4 regions of the Streptomyces sp. Ag109_O5-10 genome follow, and region 3 is predicted to be linked to each of the others. Evidence: riboswitches for the same ligand, from Rfam matches in the RefSeq annotation. Region 3 holds a riboswitch; each other region holds the start of a gene.

Region 1 (5,459 bases), 5.0 Mb from region 3:
GCGGCGCGCGAGTCGGTGGCGGCGACGCTGCCGGCGGTCAGCGGAGCGCGGGCGTCCGCCGTGGAGCGTGAGGCGCGTCCGGTGCCGCCGTCCGCCGTGACCGCCGACCGCTGCTGCGGTGACAGCCGGTCCAGCAGCTCTCGCGCCTCGTCCAGTTTGCCGACGACGGCGGCCTTCTCCCGCTTCAGCTCGGCCTGCCGGGACCGCAGTGCCGTCAGCTCGACATGCGCCGCGCCCCGCAACTGCTCGATGCCCCGCAGCTGTTGCCGTACCCGTGCCACCGCACCGGCCTGCCGGTCGCCGGCCCGCTCGGCGACGGCCGCGTCGTCCAGGTACTGGTCGGGATCGCTGGACAGCGCCAGCTGCCAGGCCGGATCGATGCCGCCGTCGCGGTACTGCGCGGCCGCCACGAGACCGAGCGCGTCCCGGGCGGAGTTGAGCTTCTGCTGCGCGCGGGCCGTCTCGTCCTGCAGCGACCTCAGCCGCCGCTGGGCCGTGTCGGCCTTGTCCTTCGCCCCGTCGTACTTCTGGGTGGCCTCCTCGGCCTCCTGGTACAGCTGGTCCACCTTGGCCTTCACCTGGGCCGGTGTCAGCTGCGGCTCGGCGTTTCCGGTCCCTTCGAAGGCCGTCGCGGTGGCCGCGCCCGCCAGGGCGAGGGTGACGGCCGTGCGGGCCGTGCCGCCGCCGAGCGAGCGCTGTCGGGGCTTGCGGTGCGCTGCCACCTGGACTGTCCCGTCCTTTCGTACGACCGCGGGGAGTGCGGATTGGCCGTCCGGCGGCGGCCCGCACAGGGGGAACGGGCCGCCGCCGGGTCTTCTCGGCGGTGGTGTCCGAGTGCCGCCCTGGCCCGGGCGGCGGTGGGGAGTCGGTCACCTGGGGGAGGACGCTAGGCCCGGGTGTGTCGGCCTGGTAACGCGATGCGCGGAATTGGCGTGACCGGATCGCTACCCGACGGTATGTGGACGGGATCGCGGTCCGGAGTCGTCGGCTTCTCGGGGCGGGATGACCGAAGCGGCGGTTCCGGGCCTGATGGGCGAGGCGGGGTGCTATGGCGTGCATATATGCGGGGCGGTGCCGCCGGGGGAGGGGCCGGTGACCGGTGCCCCGTACGGCCCTGATTAGGCTCCGGGGCCATGGACGTACTCATCCATCTCTTCGTCGGCCTGCACATCATCGGCATCGCCGCGCTCCTCGGCGGCTTCCTCACCCAGATGAAGGCGATGGGCCAGGGCACGGCCCGGTTCGTCCCCGGGATGCTGCACGGCGCGTTCACCATGCTGGCGACCGGCGTGATCCTGGTCGGCCTCAACGAGGCCGACGACCACCACGTCAACACGATCAAGATCGGCGTGAAGCTCGCCCTGCTGATCGTGATCCTCGGACTCGTCTACGTGAAACGGGACGACGAGAAGGTCGAGAAGGGCGCCTTCGGCCTGGTCGGCCTGCTCACGATGGTGAACATCTTCATCGCCGTCCTGTGGACCTGAGCCTCCGGCGCCGTGTCGTGGACCGGATGCCCGGCACCCTCAGCGTGCCTTCCTGAGGACGGCACGGGCGCCCGCCGCCGCACCGGCCGCGACCGCCAGCCAGGCCGCCACCGTGACCCACACCAGCACCCGCCCCGGCCACTTCAGCCACGCGCCGCCGACGGCGGCCGCGACCGACAGCGTCGCCGTCGCCGTCATCCCCATCGGGTACACCGTCGCCCAGCGGCGCACGTCGTAGCGGAGCCGGGGCCACGCCACCTCCGCGGCCAGCAGGACGGCGTACCAGGCCAGGTCCAGGACCAGCAGCGCCACCGTCACCACGCGCAGGACGCCCCGGTCGTCGTCGTTCCACAGGTACAGCCGCGCGCTGTCGGCGGCCAGCAGCCGCGCCCCGGCCAGCGCCGACATCGCGAGCGCGCCGCCCGCCACCCACTGGTCACCGGGCCCCTGGGCGATCTGCCGCCACTCGAACCGGGGCACGGCGAGCCCGTACATCGCGAGACCCAGCCAGAACAGGACCAGCGACAGGTGGGCGAGCCACGCCGTGGTCAGGGCCGCCGCCAGGGTCGCGCCCAGCACGGCCGGCCCCTGCGTGGCCACACAGGCCAGGAACACCGCGCCGGGCATCCTCGGCTTCCAGTGCCGTACGACGAGGACCAGCAACGGCGGCCACAGCACCACCGACAGCGCCAGCAGGGCCTCGGCGAGAGGCTGCCACCCGAGCGCCGAGAACCGCGTCCCCAGCACCGTCGTCGCCGCCACGGCGGTCAGCGCGCCCGGCGTCCGCGCCTGGTCCGCCCACTGCCGGCGATCCCGTACCAGCCGTACGACGCAGTCCGCGGCCAGCGCCACCCACATCACGCAGGCCACCACCAGCGCCACCCGGGACACGGTCTCCGCGCCCACCAGGTGCAACCCCACCGACACGATGCCGGTGGCCATCACGGCGGCCCCGGCCGCCGGCGGACGCCGCGCCCACCAGGCGCGAAGGGGTGACATGCCGGACATGCCCCTGATGCTAGGGAGAGCCGGCCGGGGTAGGGGCGGGGCACGCGCGCGTGCGGACCGGAAACCGTGCCGCGCCGCGCGAGCCGCAGGGGCGCGGTGGACAGGAGCGCCAAGGGGCGCCGGCGGGAGACCGGGGACGCGTGGCGGCAGGCGGGCGCCGTGGTGTGTGCGGGCCGGCGGAGGGAAGCGGGTGGGGGCGCCCGAGGAGTGACGGGCGCCCCGCGGGGTCAGGCCGGGCGCACCACGCTGTGGATGATCGACTCGCCGCCGTAGTAGACGGACTCCTCCCGGACGTAGGCGCCGGGCTTCGGGGCGTGGATCATCATGCCGTTGCCGATGTAGATGCCGACGTGGCTGACGTCGTCGTAGAAGAAGACCAGGTCGCCGGGGCGGGCGTCGGCGAGGGAGACGGTGGTGCCGGCGTTCACCTGGTCGTAGGTGGTGCGCGGCAGGGAGACGCCCGCGGCCTTCCAGGCGGCCTGGGAGAGTCCGGAGCAGTCGTATGAGCCGGGGCCGGTGGCACCCCAGACGTAGGGCTTGCCGATCTGCGCGCGGGCGAAGGCGATCGCCTTGGCGGCCTTCGTGGCGTAGGCGGAGTCCGTGCCGGAGTCCGAGCCGGAGCCCGAACCGGAAGCGGAGCCGCCCGAGGCCGACGGGGACGACGAGGCCTCCTGGCCGGCTGCCGCGGACTGCTGCCTCGCCAGCTCCGCCGCCTTGCGGGCCGCCGCCTCCCGCTGCCGCCTCTCGATCGCCGCCAGCCGGGCCTTCTCCGCGGCCGTCAGCCGCGAGAGCAGCTCCCGCGCGGAGGCCAGCTTCGTCTGCACGGTCGCCTTGGCGGCTTTGAGGTCGTCCTGCGTCCCGGTGAGCGACTCGAGGCTCTCGGTGGCCTCCTGCCGCTTCTTCATGGTCGCGGACTGCTGGGTGACGTAGTCGTCGACCGCGCCCTTCTGGCGCGAGGTGAGGCGGCTCATCAGCTGGTCCTGGTCGAAGTAGCCCTGGGGGCTGTCCGCGAGCAGGAAGGTCGCCGTGTCGGGAACGCTCGCCCCGGTCCGGTACTGGGCCGCGGCGAACGAACCCAGTTCCGCACGTGCCTTGTTGAGCCGTTCGGCGCGTCTGGCGACGTCGTCCAGCAGGGCGTCGACCTGTTTGCGCTGCCTGCCGGTGCGCTCCTTGGCCGCGTTGTACCTCTCGGTCGCCGACTCCGCCTGCCGGTAGAGGGCGTCGACCTTCTTCTCGACCTCCTCCAGGCTCGGCTTGCCGTCCTCTGCGGGCGCGGCCTCGGCCGACTGGGAGAACAGGGCCACGGAGGTGAGGGCCGCGGTGGCCAGCGCGGGGGTGCGTATGCCTGCCGCGCGCGCTCCTGACGGCCGGGACTTGCGGTGCGACGCCAACGGGGGGCGACTCCTTCCGGTGTTCCGCCTACCGAGTTAGCTGTCGGGTTCGGGCGGGTGGTTCGGAAGGGTTGCCCTACGGTCCGCTCCCAGGGAGGGGAGTCGGGACCGATTCACCCCGGGATCGGTGTGGGTCCCCGGCTCCGGATGCGCGGTGGCGCCCCGGACTCGGCGGAGGCCGTGCGGCCCGGCGACGTTCGCCGGTGGGGGTCGTACGGCCCGCCCGGCACGCTAGCCAACTCGTGTGGTCTCTGTGAAGTTTGATGTGCGATATGCCCGATACATTTTCGTGACCTCAACGTTGTGCTCTGTTCGGGCGGGGCGATCCGAGAGGTTATGGGCGACTTGCCCGGGTAGGTCCAAAGGTCCCGGCGGGAGGGATCCGAAGGTCCGGGGTGGGCGTCGGTGGCTGCGGGGCGCGCGTCCACCTGCTGTGACGGAGGGGATCCGTTCGGTCACGGGGGCGAGTTTTCGGGGCGGCGGCCGGTTGTCGGTGGCGCGCCCTAGACTCGGAGAGCGATGAGCAGCCTCTTTGACGACAGCTTCCTGGCGAGCCTCCAGGCCCCCCGCGGCCACGACGAGGAACCCCCGCCGCCGCCCGAGGACGAGCACGCTCCGGAGCCGGTTCCGGACGATCTGTTCGGCGGGAAGTTCGACGTGCCCCCGGACCGGGACGTCTACTACCGCGACGGTGCCGCCCGCCCGGCCCTGGACCCGGCCGCACTCCTGGAGGGGCTGAACGACAACCAGCGGGCGGCCGTCGTGCACGCCGGATCCCCGCTGCTCATCGTGGCCGGTGCCGGTTCCGGCAAGACGCGCGTGCTCACCCACCGCATCGCGCACCTGCTCGGCGCGCGCCAGGTGCACCCGGGCCAGATCCTCGCGATCACCTTCACCAACAAGGCCGCGGGCGAGATGAAGGAACGCGTCGAGCACCTCGTCGGCCCGCGCGCGAACGCGATGTGGGTGATGACCTTCCACAGCGCCTGCGTGCGGATCCTGCGCCGGGAGAGCAAGAAGCTCGGCTTCACCTCCTCCTTCTCGATCTACGACGCGGCCGACTCCAAGCGCCTGATGGCCCTGGTCTGCCGCGACCTGGACCTCGACCCCAAGCGGTTCCCGCCGAAGTCGTTCAGCGCCCAGGTCAGCAATCTCAAGAACGAGCTGGTCGACGAGGAGGACTTCGCCGCCCGGGCGAGCGACGGCTTCGAGAAGACCCTCGCCCAGGCCTACGCCCTCTACCAGTCGCGGCTGCGCGAGGCGAACGCCCTCGACTTCGACGACCTGATCATGACGACGGTCAACCTGCTGCGCGCCTTCCCGGACGTCGCCGAGCACTACCGCCGCCGCTTCCGGCACGTCCTGGTCGACGAGTACCAGGACACCAACCACGCCCAGTACGCCCTCGTGCGCGAGCTGGTCGGCACCGGCGGCGGCGCCGACGGCACCGGCACCCCGCCCGGCGAGCCCGACCTGCCCCCCGCCGAGCTCTGCGTCGTCGGTGACGCCGACCAGTCGATCTACGCCTTCCGGGGCGCCACGATCCGCAACATCCTCCAGTTCGAGGAGGACT
Region 2 (5,459 bases), 7.5 Mb from region 3:
GGATCGGGCTCGCCGACGCCGAGGAGCTCAGCACCCGGGTGCTGCCCGGCTACTGGCCCTTCGAGTCGCCGCTGGACGGCCGCGAGGAGTACCCCGTCGAGGGCGGCCCCCGCTTCGTCCGCCCCGCACTGTCCGTGCGGACCGAGGAGCGCCGGGGCACCGAGTGGTCCTTCGACACGTACGAGGTCGAGGACGACGAGCTCCGGCTGCGCTTCACGGACGACGGCATCGTCATCACCCTGCACTACCGGATGCGCGGCGACGTCGTCGAGCGCTGGGTGACCGTCGACAACGAGGCACACACGCGTGTGGAGCTGCTGCGCGCCGACCCCGCCACCTGGACGCTCCCCGACCGCGAGGGCTGGCGGCTCTCCCAGCTGCACGGCCGCTGGGCCGCCGAGTCCCGGCTCGCCAGCGCCCCGGTCACCTACGGCGAGAAGGTCATCGGCAGCCGCCGCGGCCACACCGGGCACCAGCACCTGCCCTGGGTCGCCCTCGACACCGACGCCACCGAGGAGCGCGGCGAGGTCTGGGGCTGCGCCCTCGGCTGGTCCGGCTCCTGGCGGATCGCGGTCGCCCAGCTCCCCGACGCGCGCGTGCAGATCACCGGCGGCGCCGGCTACGACGACTCGGGGCTGCTGATGCTGGCCGAGGGCGAGTCGTACACCAGCCCCGTCTTCGCGGGCCTGTGGACCGACGGGGGCTTCGGCGGAGCCAGCCGTGCCTGGCACGCCTACCAGCGGGCGTACATCATTCCGGACGCCGACCAGGACCGGCCGGTGCTGTTCAACTCCTGGGAGGCCACCACCTTCGACATCTCCGAGGAGCAGCAGGCCACCCTCGCCCGCCGGGCCGCCGCGATCGGCGTCGAGCTGTTCGTGGTGGACGACGGCTGGTTCGGCGCCCGCACCAACGACCGCGCCGGCCTCGGTGACTGGACGCCCAACCCCGACCGCTTCCCCAAGGGCCTCAAGCCCCTCGCCGACTACGTGCACGCCCTCGGCATGCAGTTCGGCATCTGGGTCGAGCCCGAGATGGTCAACCCGGACAGCGACCTGTACCGCGCCCACCCCGACTGGGTCCAGTACCAGCAGGGACGAAAGCGGACGGAGTTCCGCAACCAGCTCATCCTCAACCTCGCCCGCGAGGACGTCCAGGAGTACCTCTGGGAGCAGCTCGACACCCTGCTGTCCAGCGCCCCGATCGACTACGTCAAGTGGGACTTCAACCGCTGCTTCACGGACGCGGGCTGGCCCGGCGAGCCCTACCCGCAGCGCCTGTGGGTCGACCACGTGCGCGGGCTGTACGCCCTGCTCGACCGGATCCGCGCGGCCCACCCGAACGTCGCCATCGAGTCCTGCTCGGGCGGCGGCGGGCGGATCGACCTCGGGATCATGAGCCGTACCGACGAGGTGTGGACCTCCGACAACACCGACCCGCTGGACCGCCTCGCCATCCAGCACGGCTTCAGCCAGATCCACCCCGCCCGGGTGATGTCGGCCTGGGTCACCGACAGCCCGAACCACCAGCTCAACGGCCGGGTCAGCAGCCTGCGTTTCCGGTTCGTCAGCTCCATGGCCGGGGCGCTCGGGGTCGGCGGCGACCTCTCGCGGTGGACCGAGGAGGAGCTGGCCGAGGCTGGGCACTGGGTGGAGCTCTACAAGGAGATCCGGCCCCAGGTGCAGCGTGGCGACCAGTTCCGGCTGCGGCCGCCGGCCGGCGGGCTCAGCGCGGTGCAGTACACGCTCGGCGACGAGACCGTGGTCCTGGCCTGGCTGCAGGCGCAGAGCTACGGCGAGCCGGCCCCGGCGGTGCGGCTGCAGGGGCTCGACTCGACCGCTGCGTACGAATGCCGCGAAACGGGCGAAGTGCATCGAGGTGCCGTGCTCTTGCACCACGGACTGCGTACCGGGCTGAAGGGTGACCTGGATGCGGCAGTCTTCCGGTTCCGCCGGATCTGACATATATGCCCGACTTGGTGCCTTCGTCATTACTTGCTCTGGAATAAGTGGACGTGGTGTGACGTGCGTGAGGAGCGTCATATGCGTGACCGTCCGTCGCGCGTCATGCTCACGTAATCCCGAGATTTCGCAGGTGAATTGGAAATCCGCAGGGGGCCGGAATTCACGGAGGGTGACCGGAATTTCCCTTTATGGATCAAGTCGGAACCGGACGGCCGGAACCGGGTGCTTGTCCATGTCCGTCCTACTCGCTTACGTTCGCCGCACATCCGGTCGGAACGCCGAATCCTGCCGCCGCCCGGAGTCCCCACACACACTCACCCGTGCCCGGCAGGAGCGGGGGACCCACCAGGTATGACCGCCTGTTCCGGTTCCCGGGACGGCTAGGGGTGTAGCCACGTCCTCCGGTGTGGCCGGGCAGCTCCAGCCCGAACCCGACAGCTCACCTCGCAGGCGCAGGAGAGGAATGCGCCATGCCCGCGAAGGGTAAGCACCGCCGTCCCAAGTCCCAGCGTCTCACCCGCTCGATGGCCGTCGCCGGAACCGGTGGCGCCGCGCTGGCTCTGCCGCTCATGGGGGCCACCGGCGCCCACGCGGCCACCACGCAGTCCCTTTCCGAAAAGACCACCCAGTCGCTTCCCGTGGTCGAGAGGGCCGCGGTGAGGGAGGCCCCCGCAGGGAATTCCGGCGCCGTGCATTCCGCGCGGCGGATCTACACGGTGGTGCCCGGCGACTGTCTCTCGAAGATCGCCCGCGACCAGAACGTCCGCGGTGGCTGGCACCGGCTCTACGCCGACAACCGGCAGGCGGTCGGCGGCAATCCCTCGCTGATCCATCCCGGCCTCAAGCTCACCCTCGGCGGCCGGCACGCCGCGCCGACGGACTCCGGCGCCCGCCCCGAGGCGCAGTCGAACCCGGGGTCGTCCACCTCGTCCTCGGCTTCGTCCTCAGACGCCTCGCACACCTCGAACAACTCGGGCGGTTCGGTCACGACCGCCTTTGGCTTCACCCTCCCGGTCACCGGTGGCACCATCGGCACCGGCTACCACGTGGCCGGCAGCATGTGGTCCAGCGGCTACCACACGGGCGTCGACTTCGTCGTCCCGACCGGTACCCCGGTCAAGGCCGTCGGCACCGGCACCGTCGTCACGGCCGGCTGGGGCGGCGCCTACGGCAACCAGGTCGTCATCCGCCTGGCCGACGGCTACTACGCGCAGTACGGCCACCTCTCCGCCCTGTCCGTCTCGGTCGGTCAGACCGTGACCGCGGGCCAGCAGGTCGGCCTCTCCGGCGCGACCGGCAACGTGACCGGCCCGCACCTCCACTTCGAGATCCGCACCACCCCCGACTACGGCTCGGACGTGAACCCGGTCGCCTACCTCCGCTCCAAGGGCGTCACCGTCGGCTGACCCGAGCGCATATCCCGGTGTCGACGGGGCCGCCCCACACGCGGCCCCGTTCGGGATCGACACGTCAACGCCGCTGGTCAGGGACTTATTCCAAGATTGGCAAAGTATTTAAGGGTGTCTTATCTCACCGAGCGTCAACCCCTTATTACGGTCGCGTAGGTCACAGCCGAAGGTGAATCATGGCCCGACGTGGGAGACGATTCGAAGAGTGACAATGCATCAGTGATCGGGTCGTACGCGGCGGTGGGGGACAGCTTCACCGAGGGCGTGGGAGACCCCGGCCCGGACGGGGCGTTCGTCGGCTGGGCCGACCGGTTCGCGGTACTGCTGTCCGACCGGCGCCCCGAGGGCGACTTCAGCTACACCAACCTCGCCGTACGCGGGAAACTGCTCGACCAGATCGTGGCGGACCAGGTGCCGCAGGCCCTGGAACTCGCCCCGGACCTGGTCTCCTTCTGCGCGGGCGGCAACGACATCATCCGCCCCGGAACCGACCCCGACGAGGTGGCCGAGCGGTTCGAGCGGGCCGTGGCCCGGCTGACCGAGGCCGTCGGCACGGTGCTCGTGACCACCGGGTTCGACACCCGGGGCGTGCCCGTCCTCAAGCACCTGCGCGGCAAGATCGCCACGTACAACGGACATGTCCGGGCCATCGCCGACCGGTACGGCTGCCCGGTCCTCGACCTGTGGTCCCTCAAGACCGTGCAGGACCGGCGGGCCTGGGACGGCGACCGCCTGCACCTGTCTCCCGAGGGGCACACGCGCGTGGCGCTGCGCGCGGGTCAGGTGCTCGGCATCGAGGTGCCGGCCGACCCCGACCAGCCGTGGCCCCCGCTGCCGCCCCGCGGCACCCTGGAGGTCCGCCGCGACGACGTGCACTGGGCCCGCGAGTACCTGGTCCCCTGGATCGGGCGCCGGCTGCGCGGCGAGTCGTCCGGCGACCACGTGACGGCCAAGGGGGCGCTCTCCCCGGACGACATCAAGATGCGGATCGCCTCCGTGGCCTGAGGCGGAACCGGCGGGTAAGGGGTGGCCGCACTGCGGGCCGCCCCTTACTACTGCTCGGGCAGCCCCAGTTCGCGCGCCAGCGCCTCGTCGGCCCACGCCCGGGCCCGGGCCCGGGGCACCGCGCCGGGGTACGAGGTCAGCTGGACGGCGAGCCCGTCGAGCAGCGCGGTCAGCCGCAGCGCCGCCGCGGTGGGGTCGGGGCACCGGAACTCACCGGCCGCCACCCCCTCGGCGATGACCTCGGCGAGGGCCGCCTTCCACTGCTGGTCCAGCTCCTTGGTGACGTCCCGCAGCGCGGGCTCCCGCAACGCCACCGCCCAGCCCTCGATCCACAGCCGCCAGCCCTTGGCCTGTCCGGTCGGCGCGTACCAGCGCACCGCGGCCCGCAGCCGGCGCAGCGCCGACGTGCGGCGGCCCAGCAACTTGCGCAGATGCGCCAGGTCGTCCTCGGCGGCATAGGTGAAGGCGGCGGCGACCAGCTTCTCCTTCGTCGAGAAGTGGTACAGCACCAGCGCGTTGCTCACCCCGAGGGCCGAGGCGACATCGGCGATCCGCACCGCCGCCACGCCCCGCGCCTCGATCTGCTCGATGGCGGCCCGCAGCAGTTCCTCCCGCCGCTCGGCCACGCTCAACCGCACTCTCGCCACGCGGTCACCCTAATCGGTCGTCCCGCCACCCGCGTTGCCGTCTCAGGCCAGCGGCAGCCGCATGATCGTCAGGTTCAGCCAACGGCCGAACTTGGTGCCCACCTCGCGGACCGTGCCGACGTGCTCGAAGCCGAACCGGTCGTGCAGCCGGACCGACGCGGCGTTCCCGGCCTCGATGCCGGCGATCATCACATGGTGGCCGGCCTCGCGCGCCGAGGCGATGAGCGGGCCGAGCAGCGCGGAGCCGATGCCGAGCCCGTGGCTGCCCTCGCGCACGTAGACGGAGTTCTCCACCGTGTGCCGGTAGCCGTCCAGGGCGCGCCACGGGCCGTAGACCGCGAACCCGGCCACCTCGCCCGGCGCGTCGGCCGGCTCGGCCACGAGCGCCGAGCCGCGTTCCAGGTGGGCGGCGAACCAGGCCGCGCCCTCCGCGG
Region 3 (5,459 bases):
AGACCGAGACAGGCGGCGACGGCGACGGCGGTGGCCAGCAGGCGGACGCGGACAGGCATGGGGAACCTCCTGGACGTGGGGGGTGCGGAGGACGTCCCCGGAGCGGCCGACGGGGCGGGGCGGTTTACCCGACGGTAACGAGCCGCGCGTTACCGGGGGTAGCAGTCGTCAGATTACGGTTCGGTAATGTGACGGTCCGTCAACAACTGGGCGCTGGGCGCACACGCGCACGATGGGTGCGAGCGGCCGGCAGGGAGAGGCTCGGCCGACGTCATGATGCCGGTGCGCGGTTCCAGCGGGGCGACCGGGCACGCGGGCACGGTTGGCGCCGCCGGTTCGGCGGGCGCACCTGGGCGGGCTCGACAGCGCGGAGCACGACGAGATGCTCCCCGCGTTCGAGCCCGCCCAGGACACGCTGCGTGGCAGGTGACAGGTCAGAACGAGGTCCGCTTGGTGCGCCACAGCAACGCGGCCCCGGAGACCAGCAGCAGGCCGCCGAAGACCGCGGGCCACAGGTGGGCGCCGGTCTCGGCGAGACCGCCCTGGACGGCCTGGGGTTCGGTCTGGGGCTCGGTCTGTGAACCGGTGGGCGGGGTCTCCTGGCCGGCCGGAGCGGCGGCCGCGGTGCCGGTCGGCGAGGCGGCCGCGCTGCCGGTGGGTGCCTGGGTGTCGGGCCGCCGCGTCGGCTCGTTGATCACACCGCCGCCCGACGACTTGGTGGTCGACGTCTTCTTCGGGGACGCGGTCGCGTAGACCCTCGGCAGCCCGGTGGAGCCGGAACCGGAGCCAGGGGCCGGGGCGGTGGCGGTCTCCGTGGCCGGGGTGCCGGCCGGGGGCTCGGACGACGGCTGGTCCGACGACGGCTGCTGGGTCGCGGGCTCGGAGGGCTCGGCGCTCTGCGTCGCGGCCGGCGGCCCGGACGGGCTCGCGGTCCCGCTCGGCTGCGAGGGCTCCGCGCTCTGGGACGGGGGCTGCTCGTCGGCCCCCGCGCCGCACTTGCGGCCGGAGTTGATGCAGTCGACCATCTTCCGCATCAGGCCCTCGTCGAAGACGTTGATGAAGTCGCCGTGGTCGGTGACCGGCTTGTGCAGCTGCTCGGGGAACGAGTCCACCGCGAACAGCGGGACGGTACGGCCGCCGTCCTGGAGACTCGGCGCGGCCACGTCGTAGACGATGCGCTGCACCAGCTGCGGGATGGCCTGGAAACCGGCCGGGCAGCTGCCGTCGGGGCCTTCGAACGCCACGTGGGTGCGGTGGTTGGCGCTGTCGATGTTCCGGCCGTCCCAGCAGCTCTGGAACCGGAACGTGCGCACGACGTCGCTGCCGGAGGGGCAGAGGGGGTACTTGTCCTTGAGCTGCCGGTCCTCGTAACCGGTGCAGCTCCAGGAGGCGTTGGCGTTGGCCGGGCCGTTGACGAACGACTTGGCGTCGCCGGTGATGATGCGCAGCAGCCGCGGCATCTCGGTGACCTTGGAGGTGGGGTTGCCCTCGAAGGTCAGCGTGACCTGCTTGGCCGTGACGATCTGCCCGGCGTTGCCCTCGGTGCCGCCGCCCGGCTTGTCGGCGTCCCGCTCCTGCTTGCCGTTCTGCAGCCGCAGCACGGGCCAGTAGTACGTGGACTTGTCGCCCTGGTCCGCACAGCTGGTCTGCGCGTTCGCCAGGTCCTGGTCGCTGGCGAAGGCGTTGTTGGACTGGTTGCCGATGTAGTCGTGGAAGTGGTGGGCGCCGTTGGAGACGCCGGGGGCGACGATGACGTTGTCCGAGTTGAACAGGCCGTTCGCGTTGACACCGCAGCTGGAGGAGAACGTGCCGGTGGAGCCGCCGGACCGCTCGGCCGGGGTCGAGACGTTGGGCTGGACCGAGGTGATGTCCGCGTAGTCGGCGGCGACCGGTCCGTTGCCGCCCTGGCCGCCGGCTCCGGCGCCCTGGCTCGGCGCGGCGCCGCCCTGGCCGCTCTGGCTCGGCGTGGCACTGCCCTGGGGGGCCGCCGACTGCCCGGCGCCCTGGTTCGAGGAGCGCAGGGTGCAGGCGGCGAGCTCGTCGAGGCCCTGCGGGCGGTCGCCCTCGCGGCCGATGGCGTCGGCGATGCGCTGGAGGGACTCGGACCGCTCCGCCTTCAGCGGGTCGATGATGGTCTGGCCGGCGAAGCCGGGGTTCTGCTCGATCTCGGCCGCGGACTGGGTGAGTTGCTGGTAGGCGGCGGCGATCTGCTGGTCCAGCTGGGCGAGTTCACGGTCGACGTCCGCCCGGGCGCCGTCGGGAACCGCGGTCAGCCGGCTGCCGACGTCGGGGCAGTAGATCGTGGGCGCGGACAGCACCTGGCCGGTGGCGACCTGTCCCTGGTCCCCGCCGTTCTCGGTGGCCGAGGCATAGACGTTCACCGCGACCAGTCCCCCGCCGCCGAGCATCAGGGCGACCGCTGCGAAGGTCGCGCGTTGTGCGCCGGTCGGGCGTCTGCGCCTGTTGCGTCTCAAGGTCGTTCCCCTGCGTGTCGTGGGCGGCCGGGCATGGAAATCCCCCGCCCTATACGGCTCACAGCCCCACCGTGTTCAACAGACCCGCGAATTCACGGTGACCTCACAGAAAGCGCGTGCGCCGCGGCAGGCGAACGCGACCGACGGCAACGCCCCGGTGACCCTGCGAATGCAATGGATGCGCGCGAAATACCGTTCCGCACGGTCGAGTTCCGAACGCTACGACGAACATCACAAATACGTATCGGACATTAGCCACTTCAACCTTCACACGAGTGACACAAGTTGGCTAAGTTGACGGGCAAGCCGCTCGGCTCCCCCCGGCGAATCCCGTCGGGCCGTGCGGCCTCCGCCGAGTCCGGTGCCCCTCAGGGGCTGATCCGGAGCCGGGGACCCAACCGACCACTGGGGTGAATCGGCCGCCGTCCGCAAGGACAAAGGCCGTAGGGCATGCCTTCCGGATTCGACCGCCCGAACCCGACAGCTAACCCGGTAGGCGGAGTACGGAAGGAGCACGACCCCTCAATGGCGCCCGAGAGCCGTGACGAGGTTCGGCAGCGGATCGACAGCCTCTACGACCAGGCCGAGAACGCCACCGGGAACTACAACGCCACCCGTGCGTTGAGCGGGGGCTCGCGCTCACGCGGCGTCCCGCTGTTCAAACGGCCCCGTCGTGACGACCCGGGCCTCGACAACATCGCCCGGGAGTGGTTCGAGGGGGCGCGCTCGAAGCTCGGGCCGAGCGTTCCGGCCGCGCTGCCCTCCGACCGGCAGCCCGCCCGGCCCGGCCCGCGGCGGCCCGTCAGCGCCATGGCCGCCGACCTGCTCGGCCAGCTGGAGGACTCCGGCCCGGCCCGGCTGGAGCTGACCGCGGGACCGTCCGGGCAGAGCGAGATCGAGGTCGTGCGCGAGCTGCCGGCCCGCCCGAGGCTGGAATTGACGGCGGGGCCCGCCGCGGCGCTGCCCGCGGGGACCTCGGGTGCGCCCCGGGCGCTGCCCGCCGCCGGGCCGCAGCGGCCGACGCCGGGTGCCTCGAAGACCAAGAACCAGCTCAAGCTCGCCAAGGCGCGCGAGGTGCTGTCCCAGCGCACCGGGCAGCGCGCGATCGCCGCCCTCGACGCGACCCCTGCCCCGGCCCCTGTCGTCCAGGCCGTTCCGCCGTCGACCAGCCCCTGGCCGACACCCGGGGCCCCGGCCCCGGCGCAGCAGTGGCAGGCGCCCGCCGTCGGCATACCCGACCAGCGCACCGGCAGCGCCCCCGCCAGGCCCGACTCCCCTGCCGCCACCCGCGCGCTCCCGGCGGTGACCGAGACGGGCGGCATCCCGATCGTGTCCCCTTCGGACACCGGCACCTTCCGCATCATGACCCCGGGGGGTGCCGACAGCGCCCCGACCCGGGCCGCGGCGGACACGGGCGGCTTCCGCGTCATGACACCGGGCGGCTCGGTCGGCGGGACCTACCAGAGCGCGCCCGCCATGGACGCGGGCGCCGCCCAGACTCCGGCCCCGGGGGACACCGGCTCCTTCCGGATCATGACGCCCGGCGCCACGGGCTCGTTCCCGATGCCGACGCCGGCCGACCCGGGCGTCTTCCCGACAGCCGATCCCATGGCGAGCACGAGCGTCTTCCCGACCGCGGACCCCATGACGGGCACCAGCGTCTTCCCGACCGCGGACCCCATGACGGGCACCAGCGCCTTCCCGACCGCGGACCCCACGAACAGCGGCGCCTTCCCGACCGCAGCGCCCGTCGCTCCTGCCCCGGCCCCCAGCCCGATGGACGTCGGCGGTTTCCGGGTCATGTCGCCGAACGCGCCCGCCTCCTACACCGACGTTGCGCCGGTCGCCGCCGACACCGCATTCGGCACCGCATACGGCACCGCCTATGGCGCCGGCGGGTACCCCATGGCAGCCCCCGCCGTCCCCGCCCCGCCCATGGCCGCCATGCCGACGGCCGCCCCCTTCGCCGCGGCACCCGCCGCCGACGTGGCCGGCGCCTATCCGGCGGCCATGCAGTCCGCCGACGGCGCGTACGCCTATGCCTACGCATACGACACCAGCATGGCCATGCCCACCGCGATGGCGGCGCCCACCGCGGCGATGCCCGCACCCATGGCAGCCACCATGGCGGCGCCGATGACGGCACCGCCGACCGCCGCGATGCCGACGGCCATGACCGCGCCGCCCGAGGCGATGATCGCTGCCGCGCCCGCGATGGCGATGCCCATGGCCGCCCCCGCGCCGGTCGTCACCGCCCCGGTGCCCACGACGCCCCTGCCGACCGCACCCCCGCAGGTCCCGGCCCCGGTGCCCACCACCGCCGAGCCGGCGCCCGGCGGCTACGCCGACGCCGGCGCCTTCCTCCAGCCGGGCGCAGCCGCCGAGCCGGGCAAGGCGATGAAGGCGCTCGCGTTCGCGCGGGAGCAGATCGGCCGGCCGTGTGTCTGGGGCGCGACCGGGCCGGGGGCGTACGACGCCTCCAGCCTGACCCAGGCCGCCTGGCGCGCCGCGGGCGTCACGCTGCCGCGTACCGCGCCGGAGCAGACGCTGGCCGGCACCCCGATCACGCTGGCCGCCGTCGAGCCGGGCGACCTGGTCTTCTTCTTCGACGACGACAGCCACGTGGGGATCTACGCGGGCGGCGGCACTATGGTGCACGCGCCGAGCCCCGGGGCGCTCATCCGCGAGGAGTCGATCTACAACGCCGGGGAGTCGGCGATCCACCGGGTGATCCGCCCGGCCTGACCCTCCGCGGCCGTGGGGCTCAGACCCTCCGCCGCCGGGTGCGCCAGCTCTCGTGGTGGTCCAGGAGGGTCTGTTCGACGGGCCGGTAGGCGATGCCCAGATCGCGGACGCTGCGGCCGTTGTCGACGCGGAAGCGGATGCCGAGGTGCTTGCGTATGTAGTCCTGGGTGAGGCCGAAGAGCGGGCCCAGGACGCGTACCGGGCCGTGCGGGAGCGCGGTGCGCGGCAGGCGCGGGTCCC
Region 4 (5,459 bases), 3.8 Mb from region 3:
GAAGTAGGGGACGGCCGCGAGGCCGGTGCGGGAGGCCAGGTCCTGGAGGGGGCCTTCGTAGGTGTCGCGCGAGACCAGGTTGTAGTGCGGCTGGAGGGCCACGTACCGGGCGAGGCCCTCGCGGTCGGAGAAGTCCAGGGACTCCTGGAGCCGCTCCGGCGTGATGTTGGACGCGGCGATGTGCCGGACCTTGCCCGCCCGCACCAGCTCGTCCAGCGCGCCGATGATCTCCTCGACCGGGATCTCGGGCTTGTCGAAGTGCGTGTAGTACAGGTCGATGCGGTCGGTGCCGAGACGGCGCAGGGACGCGTCGGCGGCGGCCTTGATGTTGGCGGCGGACAGGCCCTGGTACTCGGGGTGCTGGCTGACCTTGGTCGCGATGACGACGTCGTCGCGGTTGCCGCGCGCCTTCACCCACTTCCCGATGATGGTCTCGGACTCGCCGCCCTTGTTGCCCTCGATCCACGCCGTGTACGAGTCGGCGGTGTCGACGAAGTTGCCGCCCGCGGCGGTGTACGCGTCGAGGACGGCGAAGGAGGTGTCCTCGTCGGCGGTCCAGCCGAAGACGTTGCCGCCGAGGGCTAGCGGGAAGACCTCGAGGTCGGAAGAGCCGAGTTTGCGAAGAGCAGTCATGCCCTACTTCAACGCGGGCCGCCCGGGGACCCATCCCTGTCGATTACGAAGGTCTCGTAAAAGCGGAATCCGCGGTCGGCACGCCGGCGGCCCTGACGCCGGGGGTTGTCGTCAGGGCCGCCGGGAGCCGGTCGGTGCGTTCCGGGCCGGGGTCAGGGGTTGAGGCCCTTGCCGCGCAGCCAGGTCATGGGGTCGATGGCGGTGGCCTGGCCGTTCGGGTGGACCTCCAGGTGGAGGTGCGGGCCGGTCACGTTGCCGGTGGCGCCCACCCGGCCGATGACGTCGCCGGTGGCGACCTTCTGGCCGACCTTGACGCCGATCGAGGACTGGTGGCAGAACCACAGCTCGGTGCCGTCGTCGAGGGTGATGATCGTGCGGTAGCCGTAGGAGCCGGCCCAGCCCGCCTCGGTGACCGTGCCGCTGTGCACGGCCTTGATCAGCGTGCCGGTGGGCGCGGCGAAGTCGAGGCCGGTGTGGTAGCCGGAGGCCCACATGGAGCCGGCCTGGCCGAAGGTGCCGGTGATCGTGTACGAGACGACGGGCAGCGTGTACTGCTTGGCCAGCGCGGCGAGGCGGGCCTGCTCGGCCTTCTGCTTCGCGGAGGCCTCGGCCTTCTCCTTGGCGTCGGCGGCCTTGGCGGCGGCAGCCTTCTCCGCCTGGGCCTCGGCGTCCGCGACCGCCCTGTCGGCGGCGGCGACGGCCTTGGCGCTGGCCTTGGTGTCGAGCTGGTTCTGCTGCTGCGCGGCCTGGGCGATGATCCGGCTGCGCAGCGCCTCGCCGGCGTCGGACGAGGAGGAGTCCGCGTCGGTGGCGCTCGTCGTCGTGACGCTGCTGAGCGCGGTCTGGGTGGCCTGGTGGCCGCTGCCCTCGCCGAGCAGGGCGTCGACGGAGGAGGGCAGGTCGGGCAGCGAGATGGAGACCGGCGGCTTGCCGGTGTTGGCGCTGGCCATGCCGCCCGCGCCGACGGCGGCTATGACGCCGACGCCGAGAACCGTGGAGCTGCGGGCGAGGCCGCCGCCCTTCTGCTTGGCGACCCGGTGCCGGCCGCGGGCCGCGGAGAGGGACTCCTCGGTGGGGTTCCACTCCTCGAAGGGGCCCTCGTCGGTGCGGTAGCCGCCGTAGGCGAAGGTCTCGGGCCGGCGCTGGCTGGGCACGAACGGGGCTGTCGGAGCAGGCGGGTTGGACGCCACGCGGGCGCACTCCTTTCCTTCCGCTGCCTACCGGGTTAGCTGACGGGTTCGGAGCGGGAAGGTCTCCTACGCGCGTATACCGGCCGTTTCGTACCCGGCGGTAGCCGTGCGATTCACCCCAAGGTGGTGGTTCCCCGGTTCCCTTGCGGGATTCGGCGCGTGCGCACGGAGCCGTCGCGGGTGACGGCTGGGACGACCGCGCTGCGTTATCGAACGTTAATAGACCCGGCTATCAGATTCCAAGCAGTTCGTCTTGATCATTAAGCTTTCAAAGCTCGGACTTACCTGCCATGACCGGTCGAAACCGGTCGAGTCGACGGTGCGCGCTGCTCAGCTCAGGAGTCACACAGGTTTTGATGGTGACTCAGTTGTCATGCGCAGGGCGGTCGTCCGGACACCGACCGTGACCGCCCGCCGTTCAGGGCCGCCGTACCGCGAGCAGCGCCATGTCGTCGGTCATGGCGCCCCCGGTGTGCCGGCGCACCTCGGCCGCGAGCCGGGCCACCAGGGCGCCGGGGGCGGTGGCGGCGCGGCCGGTCAGCCGCCGCTGCGGATCGTAGAAGCGGCCGTGCGCGTCCCGCGCCTCGGAGAGGCCGTCGGTGTGCAACAGCAGCGTGGCCCCACTCGGGAACGCGTGCTCGGCCGCCCGGTCGGGCCACGCCTCCAGCTCGCCCAGCCCGAGCGGCAGCGCGGCCTCCGGCGCCCGTATCGGGCGCACCTCGCCGTCGCCGTGCAGCAGCAGGGGTGGCGGATGACCACGGTTGACGAGCCGGAGCGTGCCGTCGCCGTGCGGGAGTTCGGCGAGTACGGCGGTGGTGAACCCCTCGTGGGCGTCGGCGCCGCCGCGCCGGGCGCCCTCGCGGGCCAGCGCCCGCTCCAGCCGGCCGGCCACCGCCTCCAGCGTGGCCTCCTGCTCGGCGGCCTCCCGGAAGGCGCCGATGACCACGGCGACGACGGCGACCGCGCCCATCCCCTTGCCGCGGACGTCGCCGACGACCAGCCGCACGCCGTACGGGGTGTCCTGGACGGCGTACAGGTCGCCGCCGACGAAGGTGCCCTCCTGGGCCGCCTCGTAGCGGGCGGCGATCTCGAAGCCGCCGATCCGCTCGGCGGGCTCGGGCAGCACGGCCCGCTGGGCGGCCTCGGCGACTTCGCGGGCCGTCGCGAGGCGCTGGTCGCCGAGACGGACGATCCGGTTGATGCCGGCGGCGAGGGCGGAGACGGTGATCACCGTGAGGATCTCCGTGACGGCGTCGTCGTCCGGGAGCAGGGCGAGCCGGGCGTGCACGGCGTAGGTGGCGAGGAGCGCGGCCAGGCCGGTGAGGAGGGTGGTGCGCAGCGAGGAGAGGGGCGCGGCGATCAGCGGGGCGGCCGTGAAGAAGGGGACCGCGGTGAAGGGGGCGGGGGTGAGGCGGTCGTAACAGACGCCGGCGCAGATCAGCAGCGCGGGCAGGAAGCGGGCGAGGACGCGGGCGGACGCCGGACCGCGCTGCTCCAACTCCGCACGGCCCACCACGCGACCCCCCTGCCGTCCCATGTCCTCGATGCGCTCGCCGTGTGCGATGTCCTCGCCGTGTGCGATCTGCTCACGGTGTTCGATGCGTCCGGTGTCTTCGATGCCTGTCCGTCCAGGTTTGCGGCTGCGAGCGGGTGGGGCGAACGGTGTGGGCCGGGCGGATGAGTGCGGAAGTGTGTGATGAGGAACACGCGCCCGGACACGACTCAGGGCCGGAATCCTCGAATCTCGGATTCCGGCCCTGGGTTTCAGTAGCGGGGACAGGATTTGAACCTGCGACCTCTGGGTTATGAGCCCAGCGAGCTACCGAGCTGCTCCACCCCGCGTCGGTGACACCAGCATACGCCATCGGAAGGGTGGGAGTCACACGCGTTAAGACTCACGCGCGGGAGCGGGTCAGCGCACGCCGAAGCGGCGGGCCCGGGTGGCCGCCTCGCGGGGGCCGTCGGCGAAGGGCCGGCCGTGGCCCGGCAGCAGGACGGTGTCCCGGGAGAGGCCGGCGATGGCGTCCAGCGATGCGAGGGCGGCGGCGGAGTCGTGGGTGAAGGCGCGGCAGACGAGGCAGGGGCCGGTGTGCCCGGTGAAGGCCTCCTGGGTGACCAGGGCGTCGCCGGTGAAGAAGAGGCCCTGGTCGGGGAAGTGGAAGCCGGTGCTGCCGGGGGTGTGGCCCGGCAGCGCGACCGCGAGCGGCCGTCCTCGCCCTGCTCGCCGGCCTCACCGCGGCCGCGGCACCGGCAACCGGTCCGGCCGCGACACCGCCCGCGCCACCGGCCGCCGGCCCGGCCACGCCACCGGCCACCGGGCCAACCGCGGCCGCGGCACCGCCCGCGAAACGGCCCGTCACTCCGGCCGCGGAACCGCCTGCCGCTCCGGTCGAGCCGCCGCGTCACCGGCGCGGGTGACGCGTCACCGGCGCGGGCGAGCCGACAGCCCGCCGACCCGACCCCACCAGCCCCCCGCTCGGATCAGCCGAGGAGATGTCCGTTAGGCGCCTTCGCCAGTCCCTCGTACTCCCCCAGCACCAGCACCTCCACCCCCGCCTCCCGCAGCATCCCCGTCCCGTCGGCCGCCGCCACGAACGTGTCCGGCTCGCGCCACGCCGTCACCACGCGTCGTACCCCGGCCCGGAGGATCAGCTCGGCGCAGGGGTGCGGGCGGGAAGCGCGGTGGGTGCAGGGTTCGAGGCTGGTGTAGACGGTGGCCGAGGCCAGCCGGGGGTCGTCCGCGGGGAGCTTGGCCAGGGCCGCCTCCTCCGCGTGGACCACGGGGTCGCCGGCCTCACGGGAGTGGCCGCGCGCCAGTTCCGTGCCGTCCGCCGCGACGACCACCGCGCCCACGCTGAACGCGGTCCTGGACGGCGGGCACTCGGCCGCCAGTTCACAGGCGATCCGCAGCCAGTGCCGGTCCGCGGCGGACGCCGACCCGCCGGTGCCGGGGGCCGTGGGCTCGTAGCGCATGAGGACGACGTCCTCGATCCGGCGGGTCTCCAGGAGCCGCAGCCGCCCCTCCTGGTATCCGCCGGGACCGAAGAGGCGCGGCGCCTTCGGGTCGCCGACGAAGAGGGGCGCCAGCACCAGCTGGAGCTCATCGGCCAGGCCCAGCTGGAGGAGCTGGGTGTGCACGGTGCCGCCGCCCTCGACCATGAGCCGCCGTACGCCCCGTACGTCGTGCAGGTGCTCCAGGAGCAGCCGCCAGTCGAGGTCGGTGCCGAGGGAGACGGTGTCGGCGGCGATCCCCAGGTCGTGGGCCCGCCGCACACCCTCGTCCGTCGTGTAGACGATCTTCTCGCCGCCGGTGTGCCAGAACTTCGCGTCCGGGTCGAGGTCGCCGGTCGCGGTGACCGTGACCTTGAGGGGATACTCGGCCCGGCCGGCGGCGGTCCGGGCCGCGCGCCGCTCCGGGGAGTTGACCAGGAGCCGGGGGTTGTCGGCGCGGATGGTGCCGGCGCCGATCAGGATTGCGTCGGCGGAGGCCCGTACCGCGTCGACGCGGTCGAAGTCGGCGGGGGAGGAGAGCAGGAGCCGGTCGGGGCCGGTGTCGTCGAGGAAGCCGTCGAGCGAGACGGCGGCGGACAGCAGGACGTAGGGATACGGCATCGGACGCGCTCACTCCTGGCGGCG

Evidence for each region. Region 3 has a riboswitch for cyclic di-AMP ahead of BLW82_RS46405 (NlpC/P60 family protein). Riboswitches for the same ligand answer to the same signal wherever they lie in the genome.
Region 1: it holds a riboswitch for cyclic di-AMP, as region 3 does, so the genes downstream of both, BLW82_RS16735 (C40 family peptidase) here and BLW82_RS46405 (NlpC/P60 family protein) in region 3, are expected to answer to the same signal.
Region 2: it holds a riboswitch for cyclic di-AMP, as region 3 does, so the genes downstream of both, BLW82_RS05765 (M23 family metallopeptidase) here and BLW82_RS46405 (NlpC/P60 family protein) in region 3, are expected to answer to the same signal.
Region 4: it holds a riboswitch for cyclic di-AMP, as region 3 does, so the genes downstream of both, BLW82_RS22615 (M23 family metallopeptidase) here and BLW82_RS46405 (NlpC/P60 family protein) in region 3, are expected to answer to the same signal.

What each region holds. Positions count from the first base shown of each region.
Region 1 is NZ_FNTQ01000001.1:3,667,113-3,672,571, reverse strand. Features, by position in the region: gene BLW82_RS16750 (C40 family peptidase) at 1-722, opposite strand, end outside; gene BLW82_RS16745 (hypothetical protein) at 1,134-1,487, shown strand; gene BLW82_RS16740 (tellurite resistance/C4-dicarboxylate transporter family protein) at 1,527-2,495, opposite strand; gene BLW82_RS16735 (C40 family peptidase) at 2,723-3,886, opposite strand; cyclic di-AMP (ydaO/yuaA leader) riboswitch at 3,895-4,070, opposite strand; gene pcrA (DNA helicase PcrA) at 4,406-5,459, shown strand, end outside.
Region 2 is NZ_FNTQ01000001.1:1,223,404-1,228,862, reverse strand. Features, by position in the region: gene BLW82_RS05770 (alpha-galactosidase) at 1-1,961, shown strand, start outside; cyclic di-AMP (ydaO/yuaA leader) riboswitch at 2,270-2,430, shown strand; gene BLW82_RS05765 (M23 family metallopeptidase) at 2,435-3,370, shown strand; gene BLW82_RS05760 (SGNH/GDSL hydrolase family protein) at 3,593-4,378, shown strand; gene BLW82_RS05755 (TetR/AcrR family transcriptional regulator) at 4,426-5,025, opposite strand; gene BLW82_RS05750 (GNAT family N-acetyltransferase) at 5,068-5,459, opposite strand, start outside.
Region 3 is NZ_FNTQ01000001.1:8,694,886-8,700,344, reverse strand. Features, by position in the region: gene BLW82_RS39630 (lipase family protein) at 1-59, opposite strand, end outside; gene BLW82_RS39625 (DUF1996 domain-containing protein) at 435-2,408, opposite strand; cyclic di-AMP (ydaO/yuaA leader) riboswitch at 2,815-2,989, shown strand; gene BLW82_RS46405 (NlpC/P60 family protein) at 3,000-5,219, shown strand; gene BLW82_RS39615 (NAD-dependent epimerase/dehydratase family protein) at 5,239-5,459, opposite strand, start outside.
Region 4 is NZ_FNTQ01000001.1:4,930,904-4,936,362, reverse strand. Features, by position in the region: gene BLW82_RS22620 (aldo/keto reductase) at 1-633, opposite strand, end outside; gene BLW82_RS22615 (M23 family metallopeptidase) at 786-1,823, opposite strand; cyclic di-AMP (ydaO/yuaA leader) riboswitch at 1,831-1,991, opposite strand; gene BLW82_RS22610 (PP2C family protein-serine/threonine phosphatase) at 2,242-3,360, opposite strand; tRNA gene BLW82_RS22605 (tRNA-Met) at 3,592-3,665, opposite strand; partial or broken gene BLW82_RS22600 (MBL fold metallo-hydrolase) at 3,736-4,032, opposite strand; gene BLW82_RS22595 (dihydrofolate reductase family protein) at 4,305-5,435, opposite strand.